2 regions of the Actinotignum sp. usb-actsch-rep-73 genome follow, and region 1 is predicted to be linked to the other one. Evidence: riboswitches for the same ligand, from Rfam matches in the RefSeq annotation. Region 1 holds a riboswitch; the other holds the start of a gene.
What was found. A riboswitch is a leader RNA that binds a small molecule or an ion and turns the genes downstream of it on or off. The one in region 1 is predicted to bind ZMP and ZTP.
Positions count from the first base shown of each region.

Region 2: it holds a riboswitch for ZMP and ZTP, as region 1 does, so the genes downstream of both, glyA (serine hydroxymethyltransferase) here and purH (bifunctional phosphoribosylaminoimidazolecarboxamide formyltransferase/IMP cyclohydrolase) in region 1, are expected to answer to the same signal.

Region 1 covers NZ_JBHNPV010000023.1:13,320-25,033, reverse strand. The annotation lists gene AC5RE1_RS01445 (UvrD-helicase domain-containing protein) at 1-1,981, shown strand, start outside; gene sucC (ADP-forming succinate--CoA ligase subunit beta) at 2,073-3,272, shown strand; gene sucD (succinate--CoA ligase subunit alpha) at 3,300-4,220, shown strand; gene AC5RE1_RS01430 (cell division protein PerM) at 4,499-6,007, shown strand; ZMP/ZTP riboswitch at 6,379-6,464, shown strand; gene purH (bifunctional phosphoribosylaminoimidazolecarboxamide formyltransferase/IMP cyclohydrolase) at 6,491-8,329, shown strand; gene AC5RE1_RS01420 (hypothetical protein) at 8,556-9,938, opposite strand; gene guaA (glutamine-hydrolyzing GMP synthase) at 10,284-11,714, shown strand, end outside.
Region 2 covers NZ_JBHNPV010000080.1:4,047-15,760, reverse strand. The annotation lists partial or broken gene AC5RE1_RS07240 (sugar-binding transcriptional regulator) at 1-694, shown strand, start outside; gene purU (formyltetrahydrofolate deformylase) at 744-1,610, shown strand; ZMP/ZTP riboswitch at 1,814-1,897, shown strand; gene glyA (serine hydroxymethyltransferase) at 1,938-3,230, shown strand; gene AC5RE1_RS07225 (bifunctional methylenetetrahydrofolate dehydrogenase/methenyltetrahydrofolate cyclohydrolase) at 3,227-4,120, shown strand; gene AC5RE1_RS07220 (arginine deiminase) at 4,204-5,436, shown strand; gene argF (ornithine carbamoyltransferase) at 5,502-6,500, shown strand; gene AC5RE1_RS07210 (exodeoxyribonuclease III) at 6,528-7,334, shown strand; gene AC5RE1_RS07205 (YhjD/YihY/BrkB family envelope integrity protein) at 7,484-8,614, opposite strand; gene AC5RE1_RS07200 (2'-5' RNA ligase family protein) at 8,689-9,237, opposite strand; gene pth (aminoacyl-tRNA hydrolase) at 9,385-9,996, shown strand; gene mfd (transcription-repair coupling factor) at 10,000-11,714, shown strand, end outside.

The DNA.
Region 1 (11,714 bases):
CCTACTTGTCGGCGATGGCGATGACGGAGTAGAACCCGGTGAGCTCACCGTGGTTGGTGACTCAGACCAGTCGATTTACGCCTTCCGCGGTGCAACAATCCGCAACATTGAGCAGTTTGAGCGCGATTTTCCGGGTGCTCGCACAATTCTTCTGGAGCAGAATTATCGGTCGACACAGAATATTCTCTCTGCCGCGAATGCAGTGATCGCGCGCAACCAAGGGCGTCGACCAAAAAACCTGTGGACAGCTTCAGGCGATGGTGCGCTCATCACTCTTGACGCAGCTGATTCTGAACATGATGAAGCACGTTTTGTCGTGTCTGAAGTTGATCGCCTGGCTGATCAGGGTGCTTCATATGGTGATGTTGCAGTCTTTTACCGTACAAACGCCCAGTCACGTGCCATTGAAGAACTCCTTGTGCGTCAAGGAATTCCCTACCGCGTGGTCGGCGGAACACGATTCTACGAGCGCAAAGAAATCAAAGATGCGCTGGCCTACCTGCAAGCGATCTCCAATCCTGATGACAGCGTTGCCGTCCGCAGAATTATCAACGTTCCGCGTCGTGGGATCGGCGCAAAAGCTGAAGACGCTATCGCAGTCCATGCTTCTCGATACGGTATTTCCTTCGGCCAAGCTGTCCGAGACGTCTGGGAAAGCGAAGGATGCCCGCTGGGTGAAAGTGAAGGTATTGAATGGCAATATCCGACGGTCAGTCAAAGCGATGCGACATCGCTCGTCGATGTTGCCACCTCTTCTGATTCTCCTTCGGGTAAACCTTTCCCATCGAACGCCACAGACTTAGGGAAACAAACAAGCGAGCCTTCCCTTGTTGAGTCTGAAACACCGGGGGCCATCGTAGACAATGCGCTCAGTGCGTGGGCAGACGTAGAGGTACGTACATTCGAGCAAAATCCGCCGGATGCTCAAGATGTAAACTCGGCCTCGTCGATCGGAAATTTGCCCAGCCGGCAGTTGCCCCCCAGTGGTGAACAGCGCGAGGTCCTTGGCCTTTCTCCGCGAGCGCGAAAGTCGATTGCTGCGTTCTGGGGTCTTATCGAATCTACTCGGCAAGCAAGTGAAAAGGGTGTGTCGACTGCCGATATTCTCGAGGAGATCTTGGATAAGACGGGATACCTCGCTACGCTACGAAAGTCGGAGGATCCTCAGGATGCTTCGCGCGTGGAAAACCTTGCAGAATTGCACTCAGTAGCGATTGATTTCGCGCACGTGAACCCGCGCGGTAGTTTGGTCGACTTCCTTGAGCGAGTCGCACTCGTTGCAGATTCGGATCAAATTCCATCTGAAGACCAGCGAAGTGGTCAGGTGACGTTGATGACAGTGCATACAGCGAAGGGGCTGGAATTCCCCATCGTGTTTGTCACCGGCATGGAAGATGGGACCTTCCCGCATCAAAGGTCGCTTGGGGATGAGTCTGAGCTTGCGGAAGAGCGTCGCCTTGCGTACGTGGCAATTACGCGTGCGCGTGAGCGACTGTATCTGACTCGAGCCTCTATTCGCTCAGCTTGGGGTAGTCCGCAAGAGATGTTGCCGTCCCAGTTCCTCGCAGATATTCCGCCGGAGCTATGCGATATTCGCCGATCCTCAACTGCAAGTGAACGACTGCGTTCGCGCGAAAACTCCTGGGGGAGCGGATGGGGATCGGGCTCCTACTCTTCGCACACCGGTCGTGCCTTGGATGATGATGGGCCAGTTTTTGGCTCCGGTAAAGCAGAAACTGCCTCTCGAGTCACAGGTATTCGAACCGGGAAAACCATACGCATGGGTGCGCAACAAACGTCACGCAATACGCACCGACCACTCCTTGACTTGAAGGTTGGCGATAGGGTTAAACACGCGAGTCTGGGGGAGGGAACTGTTGTTGGCCTCGAAGGTCAGGGGAAAACAACGGTTGCTCGGGTCAAATTCAGCGAAGCGGAGAAGCGCCTGCTTCTTCGAGTTGCACCCCTAGAAAAAATCTGAATCGAACATAAATTGGCGTTCTTAGGACGAACGGCCTAAATGGTCGTTAGTCTGTTCAATGACAAGCCATAGATGACAAAGGAGTCCACCCGTGGACCTGTATGAATACCAAGCACGTGACATGTTTCGAAAGCACGGCGTTCCCGTACTGCCCGGGCTTACCGCAACGACTGTCGAAGAGGCGCGCACAGCGGCAACTCGTCTGCTCTCAGATGGCGCCGAGCTTCTCGTCGTCAAAGCGCAGGTGAAAACCGGTGGCCGCGGAAAGGCAGGTGGCGTCAAACTTGCTTACACTGCCGCAGAAGCCGCTGAAAAAGCAGAGGCAATTCTTGGACTCGATATCAAGGGACATATCGTCAAAACCCTGCTGATCGCATCGGGTGCCGACATCGCCGAGGAATACTACTTCTCGATCCTCCTTGATCGATCGAACCGTCGCTACCTTGCAATGTGCTCCCGCGAAGGCGGTATGGACATTGAAACCCTGGCGAAGGAACGCCCCGAAGCCCTAGCTCGCGTGCCTCTGAACCCCGTCATCGGAATCAACGATCAAGTGGCACGGGAGATCTTGACGCAAGCGGGATTCCCCGCTGAACGCCAGGATCCCCTCATTCCGGTCCTCGTCCTGCTCTGGGAAACCTACCGCGACGAGGACGCAACCCTTGTCGAGGTCAATCCTCTTGTCACTGCCACCGACGGTACCGTGTGGGCAGTCGACGGCAAGGTCAGCCTGGACGACAACGCCCGCTTCCGCCATCCGGAACACGAAGAACTCGTCGACCGAGCCACCCAAGATCCCCGCGAGGCGCTGGCGAAGGAAGCCGGACTGAACTACGTGCGCCTCGAAGGTGAAGTTGGCATCATCGGTAACGGTGCTGGTCTGGTCATGTCAACCCTCGACGTCGTTGCGATGGCCGGTGAAGATCTTGGCGTAAAACCGGCAAACTTCCTCGATATCGGTGGCGGTGCTTCGGCTGAAGTGATGGCAAAGGGCCTCGACATCATCCTCGGCGACGAGCAGGTTCGCTCTGTCTTCGTTAACGTTTTCGGTGGCATTACCGCATGTGACAAGGTCGCGGAAGGCATCATCGGAGCTCTCGAAGTTCTTGGCGACTCTGCGACGAAGCCTCTGGTGGTTCGCCTCGATGGAAATAAGGTCGCCGAAGGTCGAGCGATCCTCCAGGCGGCGAACCATCCGTTGATCCACATGGTTGAGACCATGGACGATGCCGCACGACGTGCAGCTGAACTTGCTGCCGAGGCCGTTGCTTCACGGCCGGCTCAGAACTGACCAGACGAAAGACAAAGGACGAAAAGAATGTCGATTTTCCTTAACTCTGACTCCCGTGTCATCGTCCAGGGTATGACGGGCGCTGAAGGCCGCAAGCACACGCAACGGATGCTGAGCGCCGGCACGACCATTGTTGCTGGCACTAACCCGCGCAAAGCCGGCACCAGTGTCGACTTTGACGTGGTTGGCTACGGCCCGGCCGCTGACCGGGTCGAAAACGGAACAGTGTCCGTACCCGTGTACGCCACTGTTGCTGAAGCAAAAGAAGCAACGAACGCGAACACTTCCGTCATCTTCGTTCCGCCGGCCTTCGCGAAGGGAGCCGCACTTGAAGCGATTGATGCTGGCATCGAAACGATCGTTGTGATCACCGAAGGTATTCCTGTCGCAGACTCAACCGTTTTCGTGTCGCATGCACTGAAGAAGGGTGTTCGTCTGATTGGCCCGAACTGCCCAGGCATCATTAGCCCAAACCAATCAAACGTTGGTATCACACCAGCAGACATCACCGGTCCGGGTCGCATCGGCCTAGTTTCTAAGTCCGGCACGCTCACGTACCAGCTCATGTACGAACTCCGCGACTTTGGTTTCACCACCTGCCTTGGCATCGGTGGCGACCCGGTGGTCGGAACCACCCACATCGATGCCTTGGCGGCGTTCGAAGCCGACCCCGACACCGATCTGGTTGTGATGATCGGCGAAATCGGTGGCGACGCAGAAGAACGAGCAGCTACCTGGATCAAGGAAAACATGACGAAACCCGTTGTCGCCTACGTTGCTGGTTTTACAGCCCCCGAAGGCAAGACCATGGGGCACGCTGGCGCGATCGTTTCCGGTTCTTCCGGTACTGCTGCGGCAAAGGCCGAGGCCCTAGAAGCAGTTGGTGTTCGCGTCGGTCGGACTCCGTCGCAGACCGCTCAGCTTGCTCGAGAAATCCTCTCAAAGTAGTTGCACACTATGCCGGTTTTGGCAGGGCAAACTGAAGAGGCCGGAAGCGAACAGAACACAAACTCTGCAAACGGAGTGGCCAGAACACAAACTCTGAAAGCGATCTGATCTCGCTTCCACACTGAGGTAGGTCTCAATCTGACGGTGGCCGGTGGTGCGAAAGCCCTACCGGCCACCGGTGCGTCATGATGGATAACGCTATGAACGTTACGCCTGAGACTTCACCAAGCGTCACCACAACGACGTACGCTCCGACGCGGAAAACTATTCGCGTGAGCATGCCTGACGGTTGGGCGCGCGCCATGCTTTCGGGCGTTGAAGCAGCATTCGTCGGTTGGGCTACCTGCGTTCTTATCGTCATGGGCTCCTTCCTGACGGTCGCGTCGAACCCGTGGGTGTCAAAAATCGGCTGGGACACGGTGTTCGCGTCCAGTTCGGATGTCTTCGGAGTCCTCTTCGGCGCATCAGTTCATACAGAAACCGTCACCTATCACGCCATCCCCACTCTTGTGTCGATCGGCCTCGTTGTGTTGCTCCGACTCTTCTTGCGCGGAGGCGAAGAGTTCTCGCCATCGTCGAACTGGTTCGCCGTTCCTGCTTTCACTGTGATGACCGCTTTCCTGATCGGTTCGGGTGCTTCGTATGTGCGCTGGTGGGAAGCGATGCCGGGTGCCCTATTCGTTTCGCTTCTCGCGTCGGCGTGGGCGTTTTTTTCTTGTGGTGACCATCCACTTCGCCGGTGGGGAGTCCCGCGCCTCATTCGTTTAGGAATTCGCGAGGCCGCAATCGCACTCACAGTCGTCGTCGGATCTGCGGCGGTTCTTACTCTGATCGCCCTTCTTACTCATACCTCACAAATCGCGGGGATCCACCAGCTCCTGCTCACGACATCTCCAATTGAGGACGCGCTTGTTGGACTCGGTCAGTTATTTTTCGCCCCAACAATCTTGGCGTGGACGTTGGCTTGGTTTGCTGGACCCGGATTCTGGGTCGGAGTCGATGCGCTTCATTCGCCCACGTCAGCCCCAACTTTGCCGATCCCAGGTATCCCTGTCTTGGGCGCGATGCCCAATATCACTCCAAGCTATTGGACGATCCTCGTTCCGATTGCGATCGGTTTTGGCATCGGTATGTGGCGCGGAAGGAAGCGTCGGCAAGCATCGCTTCGTGAACAGTTTGTTCTTTCCGCTGTCGCATTTGTCGTGATCGGTGTTGGCTTCTGGATGTGGATGGCCATGTCAACCTTTCAGCTGGGGGCGACGCGCATGGCATTCCTAGGGCCGCATGTCGGTCCGACTACTGTGGCTCTGCTCAGCGAAGTTGGTTTGGCGTTTGTATTTGGTTGGGTGATCGTTCACCCGCGCTCGTTGAAGTGGATGCGCGATCAATGGGAGCTTTCGCTTCTTGACGCTGGGCAAACGGCTCCGTCTTCGACCGCGCTTGTTGAAGAATCGCCCTCCGATGTTTCGGCTTCAGACGTGCCTGTTTCGACCGCGCTTGTTGAAGCAGAAGAGACTCCGGAACCGGATGAAATTGATACTGACCCGACCGAGGAAGAACTCGAGGTTTTGGTGAACAAGCGCGCCGATGACACCCTCAAAGAATCCCAGTCGGAACCTGAACTTGTTCCATGGACACCGACTCCCCAAGTTGTTGAGCCGACGGTGAAGTCTCCGGCTCAGCAGGAAGCTGAACAAGCGCGCTCCGAAGATGCGCTTGCAACTGAGCGTCTTGACCTCTCTTCGCTCTCGATCGGTGAACAAGCGCGCTTGGAAGAGAGCGAATGAACACCGAACCGACTCATTGATCTGTGCACGCTCCGCTTGAACAAGCGCGGTTAACTGTTCTGGTATCCGGCGAAGGCTCCAACAAGCGTGCGCTTGTTCAAGCGTGCGAAGATCCCGCGTTCGGCGCCACGGCGCTTCTAGTGGGTGCAGACAGGGAGTGTTCAGCGATCGACTGAGCGAAGGAACGAGGCCTCGCGCACTTTGTTTGCTAGTTTCTCACTTTGAAACGCGCGAAGACTGGGACGCTGAGCTTCGACGGAACCTTGAACAAGCGCGGTCGGCCTCGTCGATAACTGGCACGCGGAAGGCGAATGTGGGGCGAATCCCTCACTGGACCTGCTTGGAACGCACACGCGCTACGGGATACGATCGCCGTAGGTTGCAACTGGCGAGGGTGGATCACCACCGGGGAGCAACCCGAAGTACCCGTGAGGCGTCGCCCGCCTGGGCGCCGGGCATGATCAACCATTACTGGAGGAACCCATGTCCGTTCGCCTGGACAATCTCGAAGCTATTGACGTCCGCCCCATTACCCGCGCTCTTATTTCCGTCTATGACAAGACCGGTCTGATTGAGCTTGCCACCGCACTTGCTGGCGCTGGCGTTGAAATTGTTTCCACCGGCTCGACCGCCGCGAAGATCGCAGAAGCTGGCGTCCCGGTTACCCCCGTTGACGACGTCACCGGTTTCCCCGAGGTCCTCGAAGGTCGCGTGAAAACCCTTCACCCGATGATTCACGCGGGCATTCTTGCTGATCAGCGCAAGGCTGACCACCGCGAGCAGATCAGTGAACTCGGCGTGAAGGCATTTGACCTGGTTATTTGCAATCTCTACCCGTTCGCTCAGACGGTTGCCGGCGGGGGTAACTTCGACGAATGCGTCGAGCAGATTGATATCGGTGGCCCGTCCATGGTGCGTGCAGCGGCGAAGAACCATCCGTCGGTTGCAGTCGTGACCTCGCCCGATTCCTACGCTGCGGTTATTGAAGCTGCCCGGGCTGAAGGTTTCACGCTGAAACAGCGTCGCGAACTGGCAGCACGCGCCTTCGCACATACCGCAACTTACGATCTGGCCATCTCCGGCTGGTTTGCCGATCAGCTCGATCTGGACGATGTACGCGACGAATTGGACGAGGCCTGCGAAACCCACCTCGACGCTTCCGATGCTGCGTTCCTTGAGTCCCTCGGGTTTGCCATCGACGGGGAAGCCGAAGAAATCGTCGAAGCTGACGACGAAGAAGGCGAAATGCCGGCGTTCGTCGCCGATGCTTTCGAACGCGTTGACTCCCTGCGCTACGGTGAGAATCCGCATCAGAACGCTGCCGTGTACCGCGAGATTGCCGACGAAGAAGACCTCGACGAAAACGAGCTTCTGCCCGGCATCGCCAATGCTCGCCAGCTGCATGGCAAGGCAATGAGCTACAACAACTACACCGACGGTGACGCTGCTCTGCGCGCCGCCTACGACCACGAGCGCCCCTGCGTCGCCATCATCAAGCACGCGAACCCCTGCGGTATCGCCGTTGCCGACGACGTCGCCGAGGCACATCGCAAGGCGCACGCGTGTGACCCCGTCTCCGCATTCGGTGGCGTGATCGCCGTGAACCGCCCGGTCACCGTTGAACTGGCTAAGCAGATCGTCCCGATCTTCACCGAGGTTGTGCTGGCCCCCGGATACGACGAGGGTGCGCTCGAGGTCCTGTCTGCGAAGAAGAATCTGCGTGTCCTGGAAGTTGCTCCGCTGGCAGTCGGTGCCAGAGAGTTCAAGCAGATTTCTGGTGGCCTGCTGGTTCAGGACCGCGATGACATCGATGCAGTCGGCGACGATCCGGCAAACTGGACGCTCGTCGCAGGTGAAGCCGCGGATGCTACAACCCTAGCTGACCTTGAGTTCGCATGGCGCACGGTTCGCGCCGTCCGCTCTAACGCGATCCTGCTGGTTAAGGATGAGGCTTCGGTCGGCGTCGGTATGGGACAGGTCAACCGCGTTGATTCCTGCAAGCTTGCAGTCGAACGCGCAAACACGCTGGGAGGTCGCTCTACCGGTGACGCGGCCAAGGATGCGGGCGCAGATATTCAGTCCGCTGGCGGTGCGCGCGCAGAAGACATTCTTGGCGCAAAAACTGAGCAGCGTTCCATCGGCGCGGTTGCCGCATCCGATGCGTTCTTCCCCTTCGCTGATGGCCTGCAGGTCCTGATTGATGCCGGCGTGAAGGCTGTCGTCCAGCCTGGCGGATCCGTCCGCGACGAAGAATCCATCGAAGCTGCGAAGGCTGCTGGCATCACGATGTACATGACGGGCACGCGCCACTTCGCACACTGACCTGCATTTCGGCGAGGTTGTTGGAAACGGCGACATCGTCCACTGATTATCCCCCTGCTGGAACGCTCCGGCAGGGGGAATTTCATCTGAGTACACTGCCGTGTGCGAAGGAAAGGTGAACAAGCGCGGTAAAGTGGCGAGTTGCAAGGAACACCTAGAGCACGCGGAACCGAGAGACTGTGGTGCCTCTTTTTGAGCCTCTGACACCCTGAAATCAGGCTCGAAGCTACAGCCCCGCGTCTGGATGTTCGGGGAAGAGTGGCATGACGCCCGGGATGTGACTGTGCGCAGTCAGAGGGTTCGTGGGAATCTCGAAAGCGACTTCCAAGAATGGGCGCAGTAGATTCGCCAGGTCGTCAGGCTGTCCGTCGGAGACGAAGATGACGTTCGGGTGCAGCTTCTCGGACTCGACGAGATCCAAGATAACGCGCGCATCCCCGCGTTCTGAATCAACCCAATACACGGTCCAATCCGGGCCCAGAGCAGACTGCCCCGAAACGATGAAACGTCGTACTCGGCACCCTGGTGGAAGCGCTGTCACAACATCTTCATCCAAGTCGATCATGATCCGCGGGCCGCTGACTGCACGCAGGTTACCTTGCCCCAATTCGCGCGGGTCATTCACGGTCAGCGTCGACAGGTCGATACTTGCCGACTGATCATCGTGCCCCGGAGCTCCGGCAAGATGAGCGAGCTGTTCGGCGAGTTTCCACGTAAAAATCTCCGGGCGGACGTCGAGCATATCCGGCGCAGACCAGCGGAACTTACAAACTGCAAGGAACCATTGTAACGGGTCAACTCCATCAAGGAGGAGCCCCTCGCGCAGGTAAAGAGCGCGTTGCATTACCGCGTCGCGCACCGGATCATCGGCGAGCTTGCGCGCCTTCTTCAAGCGACGGTGAAAACGCTTTTGCGCCGAAGCATAGTCGTCGCCGTCAACCCACTGATCGCCCGGCCAGTTGTGCAGTCGAACAACCTCTTCACGCAGAGAAAACTGCTCGCCAACATAACCGCGATCAGCAAGCACGGTGTCCCATGCCTGCACGATTTCCAAGGCGTGAGCGAATGGTGCGGGTACTTCGAGGTGAGGGATGACTGCAAGCTCCTGCCGTGCCGTTGACGCTCGCCAAGCAACAAATTGCGCGTGCGTGACAGGCTGGCCGTCGATGTCGCCCCAGCGTGGGTCGCTGGCTCTCGTTCGGGTTGCCTCGGCCCAGTTCACGAGGCCGGCCAGCAGTTTCTTACGTGGAACATCTGGGGTGTGGGCCGGAGCAATCGTGGGGTCTTGGGCATCAAATGCTCCTTCGATGTGCGCAACTGCTTTCAAGAGGAGGTTCCAGTTTGGAAGCTTTACGCGCTTCTTCGAGGCGAGTGCGACGGGGCTGAGGAACTGATCGATCAACCATGGGACGTCTCGGGAGTGAGCGATGCTGGCGATCTGGTCTCGAGCCACTTGCAGGGGAGCGTTTAATTCCGCGATGAGTGGGAGCGCTTGACGCTCTGCGTTGGAAAGCTTGCGACCGTCCGGGAAGCGTTTATGACTGCCGTGTTTGCCACGTTCGAGCATGAAAGCGCCGAAGGCTGGCATCTGGTGGTCGTTGGCAGGCATGAGTCTATTGTGTCGTACCTCTAGGTTTTCTTGCGCTCAACCGACCGCGCTTGTTCAAGAAACGAGGTGCTTGAACGGGCTTCATTGACCGCGCTTGTTCAAGCATCTGTGGGTTTTTGGCCGCGCTTGTTCACCGGATGGGGAGCGAGACGGGGACGCACAGCCTCGTATTTTTGAGTGGCGATTGGTGAACAAGCGCGGTGGTGAGTGGGGTGGGATTGGTGAACAAGCGGGGTGGTGAGTGGGGTGGGATTGGTGAACAAGCGCGGTGGTGGGGAGCGGGTTGAGACGCGTTGAACGCTCGCGCGGGTCGTTTCGCTGACGAGCGGCAGGTACGATTGAGCCATGAATTCAACTCCTCGCCCCGTCCTCGTCGTTGATTTTGGCGCACAATACGCGCAGCTGATCGCCCGTCGCGTTCGTGAAGCCTCCATTTACTCTGAGATCGTTCCTCACACCATGTCGGTCGCCGACATGCTGGCGAAGGACCCGGCAGCGATCATCCTGTCGGGTGGCCCGTCCTCCGTGTACGAAGAGGGCGCTCCGTCGATTGACCCCGCAATCTTTGATGCCGGTGTTCCGTTGCTTGGTATCTGCTACGGCTTCCAGACAATGGCCGCTGTCCTCGGAGGAACCGTCGGTCGCACTGGCACCCGCGAATACGGGCATACGGACGCTTCCGTCGGCACCTCGTCCTGCCTCTTCGCTGGCACTCCCGCTGACCAGGTCGTGTGGATGAGCCACGGTGATGCAGTCCAGGCGGCTCCCGAAGGGTTCGAGGTCACCGCATCCACCTCCGAAACCCCGGTTGCAGCGTTCGAAGATCGCTCTCGCAAGCTGTTCGGTCTGCAATGGCATCCCGAGGTCGGCCACTCGCAGTGTGGCCAGGACGCTCTGAAGAACTTCCTCTACGAAGGCGCTGGACTGGAACCCTCATGGACCGCAGGCTCCATCATTGACGAACAGGTCGAGGCGATCCGCAAGCAGGTTGGCGACGCTCAGGTGATCTGCGCGCTCTCCGGCGGTGTTGACTCTTCCGTGGCAGCAGCGCTGGTTCACAAGGCAGTCGGTGACCAGCTCACCTGCTTCTTCATCGACCACGGTCTGCTCCGCGCGGGCGAACGCGAACAGGTCGAAGGCGACTATGCGCGAGGCATGGGCATCCGCGTTGTGACCTGCGATGAATCCGAACGATTCCTCAGCGCGCTCGCGGGCGTTTCCGATCCGGAAACCAAGCGCAAGATCATCGGTCGTGAGTTCATTCGCTCATTCGAGGCTGCTCAGAAGCAGGTCATTGAACAGATCGGTGCGGAAGGTGGCGAGGTCAAGTTCCTCGTTCAAGGCACCCTGTACCCGGACGTTGTCGAATCCGGCGGTGGCGAGGGCGCAGCAAACATCAAGAGCCACCACAACGTTGGTGGCCTGCCCGACGACATGAAGTTCGAGCTCGTTGAGCCCCTGCGCACGCTGTTCAAGGACGAGGTCCGCGCTGTTGGTCGCGAGCTCGGTCTGCCCGACTACCTGGTTGAGCGCCAGCCCTTCCCGGGCCCGGGCCTCGGTATTCGCATCATCGGCGAGGTCACGAAGGAACGCCTCGACATCCTGCGTGCAGCTGACCTGATTGTTCGCGAAGAGCTGACTGCTGCTGGCCTCGATTCTGAAATCTGGCAGTGCCCGGTCGTTCTGCTTGCAGATGTTCGTTCCGTGGGTGTTCAGGGTGATGGTCGCACCTATGGCCACCCGATCGTCCTGCGTCCCGTTTCTTCGGAAGACGCG
Region 2 (11,714 bases), on a different contig from region 1:
GGCGACCGGCGCCCTCGTCGCGGCGACGACGGCCGACTACATCACCGCCCAACGCCCGCTTCCGCAATCCCTCGGCATCGCCTGGGGCCGATCGCTCACCGCGGTCGCCCGGGCGATGCCCGAGGAATGGACGAGCGGCCTGGAGGTCTACCAGATGTACGGCGGCCTCGTCCGCTCGAACGACGACGAGGTGGCCGATTCGATCGGTCTCATGGCGCGTCGCGGGCAGGGCGTCGGCCACATGCTCCCCGCCCCGGCGATCGTCACGGACCCCGAGCTCAGCGTCCGACTGCTGCGCGAGCCCTCGGTCGCGGCGACTCTGGACGCCGGCCCGAGGGCCGACCTCGTCGTATTCTCGCCCGGCATCCTCGAGCCGGGGTCGGTCCTCGTCCGCTCGGGTTTCCTCACGGCGGAGGGCATGCAGAGGATGCGCGAGCTCGGCGCCGTCACCGATCTCTTCTCCCACGTCGTCGACGTTGACGGCAACGCGATCTCACCTGAGCTCGAAAAGCGCACCATCGCTGTTTCCCTCGACGCGGTGCGGACGTCGAAGCGCTCCCTCGCGATAGGCTGGGGCGAAGCGAAGGCCCTGCCCCTGGTCGTCTCCTTGCGGATCGGAATCGCGAACGCCCTCATCGTCGACGAGAAGGGGGCCCTCGCGATGCTCCGCGAGGCCGACCGCCTCCGCGACTGAGGGCCGGGCGGTCCGACCCGATCTCGTCCGCCTCCGCTAATCTGTACCCATGAGTGAATCGACCGTAGAAAACACGAAGCTTGTCATCACGCTGTCCTGCCCGGATCAGCCGGGTATTGTCCACGCGGTGACGGGTGTGATCGGCAGTGTGAACGGCAATATTATTCAGTCCCAGCAGTTCGGGGATCCGGATTCGGGACTGTTTTTCATGCGTATTGAGGTTGACTCGCCGGTCGGTCGAGGTCCCGTCGAAGAAGGTCTGGCGAAGGTTGCGAAGACTTTTGATGCGACCTGGCATATTGATGCCCTCGGTCGTCGCCTGCGTACGGTCATCATGGTGTCGCGCGAGGGCCACTGCCTGACTGACTTGCTCTACCGTCAGCGTAGCCAGGGCCTGCCGATCGAGGTTGTCGCGGTCGTGGGTAACCACCCGGATCTTGCTCCCGTTGCTCAGTTCTACGGCGTTCCCTTCCTGAATATTCCGGTGACGAAGGAAACGAAGGCTGACGCTGAGCGTGAGTTGCTCAACCTGGTCCGCTCGGAAAAGGTGGAGCTAGTTGTTCTGGCACGCTACATGCAGATTCTGTCTGAGAAGGTCTGCGAAGAAATGCAGGGGCGCGTCATCAATATTCACCACTCGTTCCTGCCGTCGTTCAAGGGTGCTCGCCCGTACGCGCAGGCGCATGATCGTGGCGTGAAGCTCATTGGTGCGACCGCACACTACGTGACCGCCGACCTGGACGAGGGCCCGATCATCGAGCAGGACGTCACGCGCGTGACGCACGCCGACTCCACGCCGGACATGGTGGCGCTTGGCCAGGATGTGGAGCGTCGCGTTTTGGCTCAGGCAGTCCGTTGGCACGCCGAGCGTCGCGTCCTTATGGACGGCACGCGAACCGTGGTGTTCTCCCGCTAGTTTTCGTCTATTCCCCAGGCGGATGCGTGACGCACGCACTGCTGAGGAATTGATTCACGAGGCCGAGACCGCTTCTCGCTGGTGAGTGTGAGCGACGGTTTCGGCTTTCGCCACATCCGCCCCATAGCAGGCTGGGAGTGCCTAGATGGAGGTGGCCTCGTACGTGGGAAGGCAGTGCGCGAACTGGTCGCTTCGCGATATGGTGGATGAGTCGTGACTGGCGAACAGGTGGGAAACCACCGGGGAGCGATGAACAGGCACCATAGCCGCCCGCCTGGGCTAAGGCGCCGACCGAGAAATCGGCAGTTCAAGGAGCAGGAGAACCCAATGGATTCCCTTAATGACATGACCCTTGCCCAGCTGGATCCCGAGATTCAGGCTGTGCTCGACGCTGAACTGGCACGTCAGCGGGCGACCCTCGAAATGATTGCGTCAGAGAACTTCGTCCCGCGCGCAGTCCTAGAAGCGCAGGGATCCGTGTTGACGAACAAGTACGCGGAAGGCTACCCGGGTCGTCGCTACTACGGTGGCTGTGAAGCCGTTGACGTCGCAGAAAACCTTGCGATCGAGCGCGCACAACAGGTCTTCAAGGGTGCCGACTTCGTCAACGTTCAGCCACACGCCGGCGCGCAGGCAAACGCTGCAGCCCTGATGGCGATGGCAAACGTGGGCGACACGATTCTTGGCCTGTCCCTCGCTCACGGCGGTCACCTGACCCACGGCATGAAGATCAACTTCTCCGGCAAAAACTACAACGCGGTGGCCTACGAGGTCGACCGTCAGACCATGCGTATCGAGGCTGAGCAGGTGCGCGAAGCTGCTCTGCGTGAGCGCCCCAAGGTCATCATCGCCGGCTGGTCCGCCTACCCGCGTCATCTGGACTTTGCGGCATTTCGTGAGATCGCTGACGAGGTCGGCGCAGCACTCTGGGTCGATATGGCACACTTCGCCGGCCTTGTCGCAGCAGACCTGCACCCCAGCCCAGTCCCGCACGCTGACGTTGTCACCACTACCGTCCACAAGACGATCGGTGGCCCGCGTTCGGGCATGATTCTGTCGTCTCGTGGCGAGCAGTGGGGCAAGAAGATTAACTCCGCAGTCTTCCCCGGCCAGCAGGGCGGTCCGCTCATGCACGCGATTGCCGCAAAGGCAATCGCCATGAAGGTCGCGCAGACCGAAGAATTCAAGGATCGTCAGCGTCGCACTCTCGAAGGTGCTCAGCTACTGGCTGATCGTCTCAATGCAGACGATGCGAAAGCAGCCGGCATCAAGTTGGTCACCGGTGGTACCGACGTTCACTTGGTCCTCGTTGACCTCGTCGAATCGAAGCTGGACGGTCGCGACGCAGAAGATCTTCTGCACGAGGTCGGCATTACCGTCAACCGCAACGCAGTTCCCTTTGATCCGCGTCCCCCGATGCGCACCTCCGGTCTGCGTATCGGCACGCCGGCTCTAGCAACCCGTGGCTTCGACGCCAAGGACTTCGCTGAGGTCGCCGACATCATCGGCACCACGCTGGTTCAGGGGGCATCGGGCGCATCGGTTGACGTTGACGGCCTGTGCGCACGCGTGAAGGCTCTGACCGACGCTCGTCCGCTCTACGTTGGACTTGGCGAATGAGGGCTCCCTGGGAAGGGCCCGCTAAGGTCCTCGACGGTGCGGGTACAGCTGCCACAATCAAGGCGGAACTTGCCCAGCGTGTGAAGAATCTCCGCGCTCGTGGTGTTGTGCCCGGCCTTGGCACGATCCTCGTCGGTGAAGATCCCGGTTCGGTGTCCTACGTTGCGGGCAAGCACCGCGACTGCGCTGAAGTGGGTATCGAATCCATCCGCGTTGACCTGCCGGAAACGGCTTCGCAGGCTGAAATTGAAGCAGCGATTGACCAGTTGAATGCTGACCCGGCATGCACGGGCTACATCGTTCAGTTGCCACTGCCGAAGGACATCGACCAGAACGCGATCCTAGAACGCATTGATCCTGCGAAGGACGCAGATGGCCTGCACCCGATGAACCTTGGTCGCTTGGTTCTTCGTGGCTCTGGGCCGATCGATACTCCGCTTCCGTGCACGCCTCGCGCCGTCATCGAACTGATGGAACGACACGGCATTGACCTTCGTGGCAAGGATGTGTGCGTTGTTGGTCGCGGTGTCACTGTTGGCCGTTCGATTGGTTTGCTACTGATCCGCAAGGAAATCAATGCAACCGTCACCGTCTGCCACACCGGCACGAAGGATCTTGCTGCTCACGTGCGTCAGGCGGACGTTGTCGTGGCCGCAGCGGGTAGTGCTGGACTGATCACCAAAGACATGGTGAAGCCGGGCGCAGTAGTGCTCGATGTTGGTGTATCCCGCGTTGAAGGTGAAGACGGTAAGGCTCGCCTGCGCGGCGACGTTGCAGACGGTGTTGACCAGGTCGCATCGTGGTTGTCCCCGAACCCGAAGGGCGTAGGTCCCATGACTCGCGCGCTCCTGGTGACGAACGTTGTCGAGGCAGCAGAGCGCCTCGCGTAACTGTTTGTGGTGGTGGGGTGGAGCCTTGGCGTTGAGGCTCCGCCCCAGTGCCACATATGTTGGAGTTGAAGATAGTGAGTTCATTGAATCCGTCAGTCACATCTGAAGTTGGTGCGCTGAAGACAGTCCTCGTTCACCGTCCCGGTAACGAAATGTCGCGTATTACGCCAACGAACATGGAAGAACTCCTCTTCGATGACGTGATCTGGTTGGAGCGCGCCCAAGAAGAACACGATGCGATGACCTCAAAGATGCGTCGTCATGGCATCGAGGTTCTTGATTTTTCGACTCTTTTGACTGAAGCCCTCGAAGTTCCAGGCGGTCGTGATGAAGCCCTGGAACTCGTTTTCACCGATAAAACGGTTGGTCCTGCAGCTTTGGATTCACTCCGCGCTTTTACAGCCGGACTGGATTCGTCTCACCTTGCCGAGATCTTGATTGCCGGCATGACGAAGCGTGAGCTTTTAGAACAGATCGATGAACCGAAGTCCGCCTGGATCTCCGGAATGGACTTGGATGACTTCATTCTTGCCCCGTTGCCGAACCACCTGTTCACTCGTGACACCTCGTCGTGGATCGGCGGGGGAGTTGCGGTTTTGTCTATGCGGAAACAGGCTCGTCGTCGCGAAACGATCAACCAAGAGATCGTCTACCGGTTGCACCCGCGTTTCGCTGATCTCAACATCCCCTTCTGGAATCACGGGACTCTTGACGGCCAGGCCACAATCGAAGGTGGCGACATCATTAACGCTGGAAACGACACACTGATTATTGGCGCCTCAGAACGTACGACTGCACAGGGAATTGAACGTCTTGCTCGCAGGCTTTTTGCCGGCGAAGTAGCGTCCACCGTGATTGTTTTGCAGATCGAAAAGAAGCGTGCTCAGATGCACCTCGACACGATTTTCACGATGCTCGATGAAGCAACATTTACTGCCTATGCCGGGTTGGGGAAGGTTCGTACTCAGGTGATTCGCCCCGGTGCTGCTGGCGAATTGGATATCACCGTTCACGAAGCTGATGAGATGTATGACGTCATCGCTGCCGGATTGGGATTCGATTCCATCCGCGTGCTGACGGTCCCCACGGATTCTTTGACCGCCGAACGCGAACAGTGGAATGACGGTTCGAATCTCCTTGCCCTAGAGCCCGGTGTCGTCATGTCATACGAACGAAATACGGTGTCGAACGACTACTTCTCGGACCAGGGTTTCGAGGTCATTACGATCCCCGGCAATGAACTTGGCCGCGGACGTGGCGGGGCGCACTGCATGACTTGCCCGATTGTGCGCGATACTTTACCCGCACGCGTTTAACGTTTGACGCCTCGAACGTTCAACGTTCCTACTTTCAGACCTACACAATCTCACAAGGAGCATCCATGCCTCACGCTCTTCATGGTCGTCCGTTCCTCCGCGAAATCGACTTCACTCCTGCCGAATGGCTGTCTTTGATTGATCTGGCAGCTGAACTCAAAGCCGCGAAGAAGAATGGTACCGAGGTTCAGCACCTCAAGGGGCGCAATATTGCGCTGATCTTCGAGAAGACGTCGACGCGCACGCGTTGCTCCTTCGAGGTGGCAGCTTTCGATCAGGGGGCACACACCACCTATCTAGATCCTTCCGGTTCGCAGATGGGACACAAGGAGTCGACTGCTGATACCGCTCGCGTTCTGGGTCGCATGTTTGACGGTATCGAATACCGCGGTGATGAGCAGGAAAAGGTTGAGGTTCTTTCGGAGCTCTCCGGTGTTCCGGTGTGGAATGGTCTGACCGATGACTGGCATCCGACTCAGATGCTCTGCGATTCACTGACCATGCGTGAACACGCGGGTAAGCCTCTGAATCAGGTGTCCTACGCCTACGTTGGTGATGCTCGTTTCAACATGGGTCGGTCCCTGCTGGTCAATGGCGCGTTGATCGGAGCTGATGTCCGCATTGTTGCGCCGCGTGAACTTTGGCCGGATGAAGAATGCATCGCTCACGCACGCCGTATTGGCGAAGAAACCGGTGCGAAGGTGACGGTGACCGACAAGGTTGATGAAGGTGTTGCGGGTGTTGGCTTCGTCCACACTGACATTTGGGTGTCGATGGGCGAGCCGAAAGATGTCTGGAATGAACGCATCGAGATGCTACGTGACTACCAGGTGAATGCTTCGCTGATGGAAAAGGCTGGCCCGCAGGCAAAGTTCATGCACTGCCTGCCGGCGTATCACGATCGTAAGACCGTGATCGGTGAGCAGCTGTTTGAAGCCACCGGTATGGATGGTATCGAAGTGACCGACGAGGTCTTCGAAGGAGGCGCTTCGATCGTCTTCGATCAGGCAGAAAACCGTATGCACACGATCAAGGCGGTCATGGTTGCCACGCTGGGCGACTGACACCCTGCCGAATTCAACGCACAAGGGATAAGCGTGAAGATTACAAGCATTAACCTGAACGGGATCCGCGCAGCGGTAAAACGTGGTTTTCTTGATTGGATTGCGGTCGAAGACCCGGATGTTCTGCTGATGCAGGAAGTGCGCGCCGATACTCAGATCACCGAAGACATCTTGGGGCAAGAGTGGTTGCTTGCCACCGAGCCGTGTCGCATCAAAGGTCGCGCGGGTGTTGCGATTGCAGTGCGACGAGGCCGTGCAACCCTAGATGATGTTCGCGCAGGGTTGGGGGACGCGGACACTGACGTTGACTCTGGGCGTTGGATTGAAGCCGTTGTCACCGCGAACTCTCAGAGTGTTCGTGTTGTGTCCGCATACTTCCATTCGGGTGAAAAGGATACGCCGAAGCAAGAAGCGAAGATGGCTCATCTGCCTCGCATTGGCGAGCGCATGGCTGAGATTCTTGCGTCGGGTGAAAAGGCTGTCGTCTGCGGTGACTACAACGTTGTTCGCTCACGTCAGGACATAAAGAACTGGATGCCGAACCACAATAAACGTGCGGGTGTCTTGGACGAGGAAATCGTATTCCTAAACGATTGGGTCGATGCCGGCTGGCATGACGTTGTTCGTGACCTAGCCGGTGACGTGCAGGGGCCGTACACGTGGTGGTCGTGGCGAGGCAAAGCCTTCGATAACGACACGGGCTGGCGCATCGACTATCACTATGCAACTCCGACTCTGGCATCGACCGCGACTACATTCGCGATCGGGCGTGCTCAGGCTTACGACCAGCGATTCTCTGATCATGCACCACTCACCGTGACCTACCAGGTTTGACCGCTAGGGCTGTCGTGGGGCCCGGAAGGGAATCTTCTGGATTTCTTTTCAACTCGAGCATGAACAAGCGAAGTGGGGGAACACCATCTGGTGTTCCCCCACAGTCGTATTCAGCCTGCCCGGCCTCGTGAACTAACGGCGGAGGGCAGTTACTTGATCGTCTGCCACTCCAAGTCACGGCTTGCCGAATACAACGGGTCGGGGCGAACTTCCCCGGAAATCGGGTGGTGTGGCCAGAGCAGTGTTCGCGGATCCGAGCAGGTGATGTAGTTCGGGCGTTCTGTGAAATGGACTTCGTCAGCATCCGCGGGCTTGCCGGGTGCCGGCGGGTTTGCCATCCACGCGCATGCCATCAGGAAAGCTCTCATTTGTAGGTTGATCCAGAGGATCAGCGTGATGATGGAAGCGCCCGCCGCAAGGAGTGGGCTCGACGAAGCGCTGACTGCAGACGTACCAAGAATTCGTAGCACGATCGATGCGACTGAGATGATTGCCAGCCCCCAGATCAGGTCTTTGCGCGGAGGATGAACGCGTGCGACAACCCAGATGAGAAGCCAAGTGACCAGCGCATAGACGACGAAAGCGACCACGTAGGAAGCAATTTTCAGCAGGCCGGTGGCAACGGGGCCGGAAGACAAACCAATCGTGCCTAGGATCCACTGGCCACCAAGATCGACGACAATGCCAAGACCGGCGCCCAGAATGATGGAGAGCGCAAGGCCGAGTGCCCCCAGCGCGTTACGCAGAATCTGTATCACCGGATTGTCGGGGACCGTGGGGATCGCGAACATTTTGCGAATCGAATTCGCGAGCTGTCCAATCACGCCGATGGCACTCCACGTCATGATCGCAAGAGCGATGATGCCGGTGATCGACACGGCTCCGGTCATCACGAAATCATCGGGGCTGACCATGCCGTTCGGGTTGTCATCTGTTTGGATCAGGGATGGGATGGCATGCGCAATCGCATCGAAGAATGCGGTGCGGAGCTCCTGATTGTCGCCGATGATCGACAGGAAAACAGTGACAAGAACGGTCAAAGCGGCGGTCAATGACAGGATTGCGGTCAGGGCCATGCCTGAAGAAATTAGGTTGCCGGAGACCTGGTTGTAGCGTGCGAGCATGCGCGCCAGGCGCGTATGTGCCCACCAGGCGCCAAGTTGGGCGACCTTATCGCCCAGGGTCGGGGCGCGGAGCGCGTCGCCGAGACGTGGGGGTGCGGAAGTGGGGATGGCATCCTCTTGTGTTTGAGGGGACGAGGCCACCTGTTCTTTCGTCATGTATTCACCGTAACGGTGGCGGATGAGTGGACACAACGAACGTGACGGATCCCCTGAGCGAGGGGGTGAAGAGATTAGAGTGTGGCTGCTTCGAAGTCGAATAGGGCCATGGTGGAGTACATACCTCGTTCATCGACTTTGTCGAGGCGGAATCCGGGGACAATCCACGAGGCTTCGAAGGTATCGCCGATATCTTCGGCCAAGTCAAGCACAGGATCCTCAAGACCCTGCGCCAAGGTGACGTGCGGGTGGTAGGGGAAACGTTGCTCGATGTTCAGCGGCCCAGTGCGGACTTCGTCGGCGAGGCTTTCACATTCACGCGCACCGTGATCCACATTGAGGAAGGCAACCGGTGAAATCGGACGGAATGAGCCACTGCCTTTGAGGGTCACGCGGAAGGGGCGGTGGTGTTTTGCCACTTCACGCAGGTGACGAATGACTTCGGGACGCTCGCCCGAGGGGAACGGCGTCGGCGGAAGGATCGTAATGTGCGCCGGCACCATCGACCCTTGAAGATCTCCGAGGTTCAAGCGAAGTTCTGTCAGCTGTGTGACCCACGGCTCCGGGATTGCAACAACGACACCGAGCCAGTCTTGGCCGGGGGAACGCTGAGGAAGAAACATTGCAATGCCTAGGGTAGATGGTGAACAAACGGAGTAGCTGTTGACAAGCCTACGTGAGCAACGCATATGCCCGCTAACCCACTTCGGTCCGCGTGGTGTGCAACGCCTTATACGTCATTGTGTGGACGCTAATGGCAGAATCGACGTATGACGTCTTCATCCGCGTGGCTTGTTGTTGGCCTTGGTAATCCGGGGGAGCAGTATGCTGTGACCCGTCACAATGTCGGTCAGTTGACCGAAGATGTGTTGCTCCAACGTACAGGTGCATCGTGGTCATCTCATCGAAGTGGCACCCACGTAGCGGATGTGCGTCTTGGAATTCTTCCCGGTGGTGTGCCCGGTCCGAAGGTTGTGCTTGCAAAGTCGGATTCCTATATGAACACCTCGGGTGGCCCGGTTGGCCGACTGATGAAGTTCCTTGGAATCGATGCCGGTCATCTTCTAGTCATTCACGATGATCTGGATCTTCCGGCGCATGAGCTTCGCTTGAAAAAGGGCGGTGGCGAAGGTGGCCACAACGGGTTGAAGTCCATTTCTCAGGTCCTTGGAACGAAGGACTATCATCGCCTGCGTATTGGTATCGGTCGCCCGCCAGGCAGGCAAGCCCCCGCAGACTTTGTTCTTGCTCGTCTGAGCGCCAAAGACCGCCCCGAATGGGACGTGACCTTTGAAAATGCTGCCGACGTCGTCGAATCCATCGTGACAAACGGTTTTGCTCCGACTCAGATGGCTCTACACTCAGCGAACTCAGGGAAGTAAAGAGTGAACCTTACCGGTTTAAAAGGCATCATTGCCTCAGATTCTGCACTTGATCAGGCATGCGGTTCGATCTCGTCGGCACGGAACGGTTGTTTTGTTGCTCCCGCTGGCGCGCATCCGCCCGTTCTTGCTGCTCTAAGCGAATACGGACAGGCACAGCCACTGATTGCCCTGACTGCGACAGGGCGTGAAGCTGAACGTTTGACTGCTGCCCTGAGGTCGTGGACGGACAGTGTTGAAATGTTCCCTTCCTGGGAAACGCTCCCGCATGAGCGTCTTTCACCTCAGGTCGATACGATGGCCCGTCGTATTGCTGTGCTCCGCAGGCTGGTCCATCCCGTTGCAGGCGATCCGCATGCGGGTCCACTTTCGGTTCTTGTTGTCCCGATCCGCGCGTTCCTCCAGCCAATTATTCGAGGTCTGGCTGACATTGAAGTCGTACGCGTCAAAGTCGGGGATCGTGTTGACCTGACGGATCTTGTCGACCGGCTGACCGAACTGGGATACCAGCGCACCGACATGGTCGAATCTCGCGGACAAGTCAGCGTTCGCGGTGGAATCCTTGACGTTTTCCCGCCTCAGGAAGCGCATCCACTACGCATCGAGTTGTGGGGGGACGAAGTCGACGAGATTCGTGCCTTCTCTCTTCAAGACCAGCGAACCTTAGGGGAAGCACCGGACGGCCTCTGGGCAACCGCATGCCGTGAGCTCCTGCTCAATAGGGCCGTGCGAGCTCGCGCGCGCGAACTGGCCACCAAGCTTCCAGGAGCGGCAGAAATGCTGGCACTCGCTTCCGAAGGTATCGCGGCGCCCGGCATTGAATCCCTGGCACCGGTTCTGACCTCCGGCATGGATCGTCTGCTTGACCTTCTGCCCGCAGATAGCCCGATTATCGCCTGCGACCCGGAGAGGATCGCTGCCCGCGCCCAAGACCTGATCGCAACGACCGAAGAATTCTTAGCAGCCGCCTGGTCCACCGCCGCCGGTGGGGGGCACGTGCCCATTCAAGCAGGCGAGGCCTCGTTCCTTCAGTACGAGGACATCTGGAAGTCGGACGATCGTGCCTGGTGGGAATTGACCACGCTCCCCCCACCCGAACTTGCCGACGCGCTTGGCGAGGACACTTCCGACGCGCTCGCGGAAGAGACGAAGGCAGTGGTTGCGTCCCCAGCTCTGATGAGCATGGGAGCGCGTGACGTACGCTCGTACAGGGGCGATTTTGTGTCGGCGAGCGCAGATTTGAAGCAGCTTGCGTCGCAGGGCTGGCGGATTGTCATCACAACCGAAGGCCCCGGTCCTGCACGCCGAATCCGCACAATTATGGCTGAAGCAGGGGTTCGGGCAACTCTGCGCGACGATATTGAGACTCCTGTCGAAGCCGGTTCGGTTGCCGTTACGACCGCGCAAGCTGGACAGGGTTTTGTCCTGCCGGATGAGCAGTTCGTTATCCTCACGGAGTCGGATCTGACGGGTCGTACGGGTTCTACAACCCGGGACATGCGACGGATGCCCTCGCGTCGCAAGAAGGGTGTCGACCCGCTGTCACTGCACCCGGGTGACTACATCGTCCACGAGCAACACGGTATCGGCCGATTCATTGAGATGGTCTCGCGCACCGTGGGACGTGGCTCCGCATCTGTCACCCGTGACTATCTGGTTTTGGAGTACGCGCCTTCAAAGAGAGGCCAGCGTGGGGATCAGCTGTTTATTCCGACCGA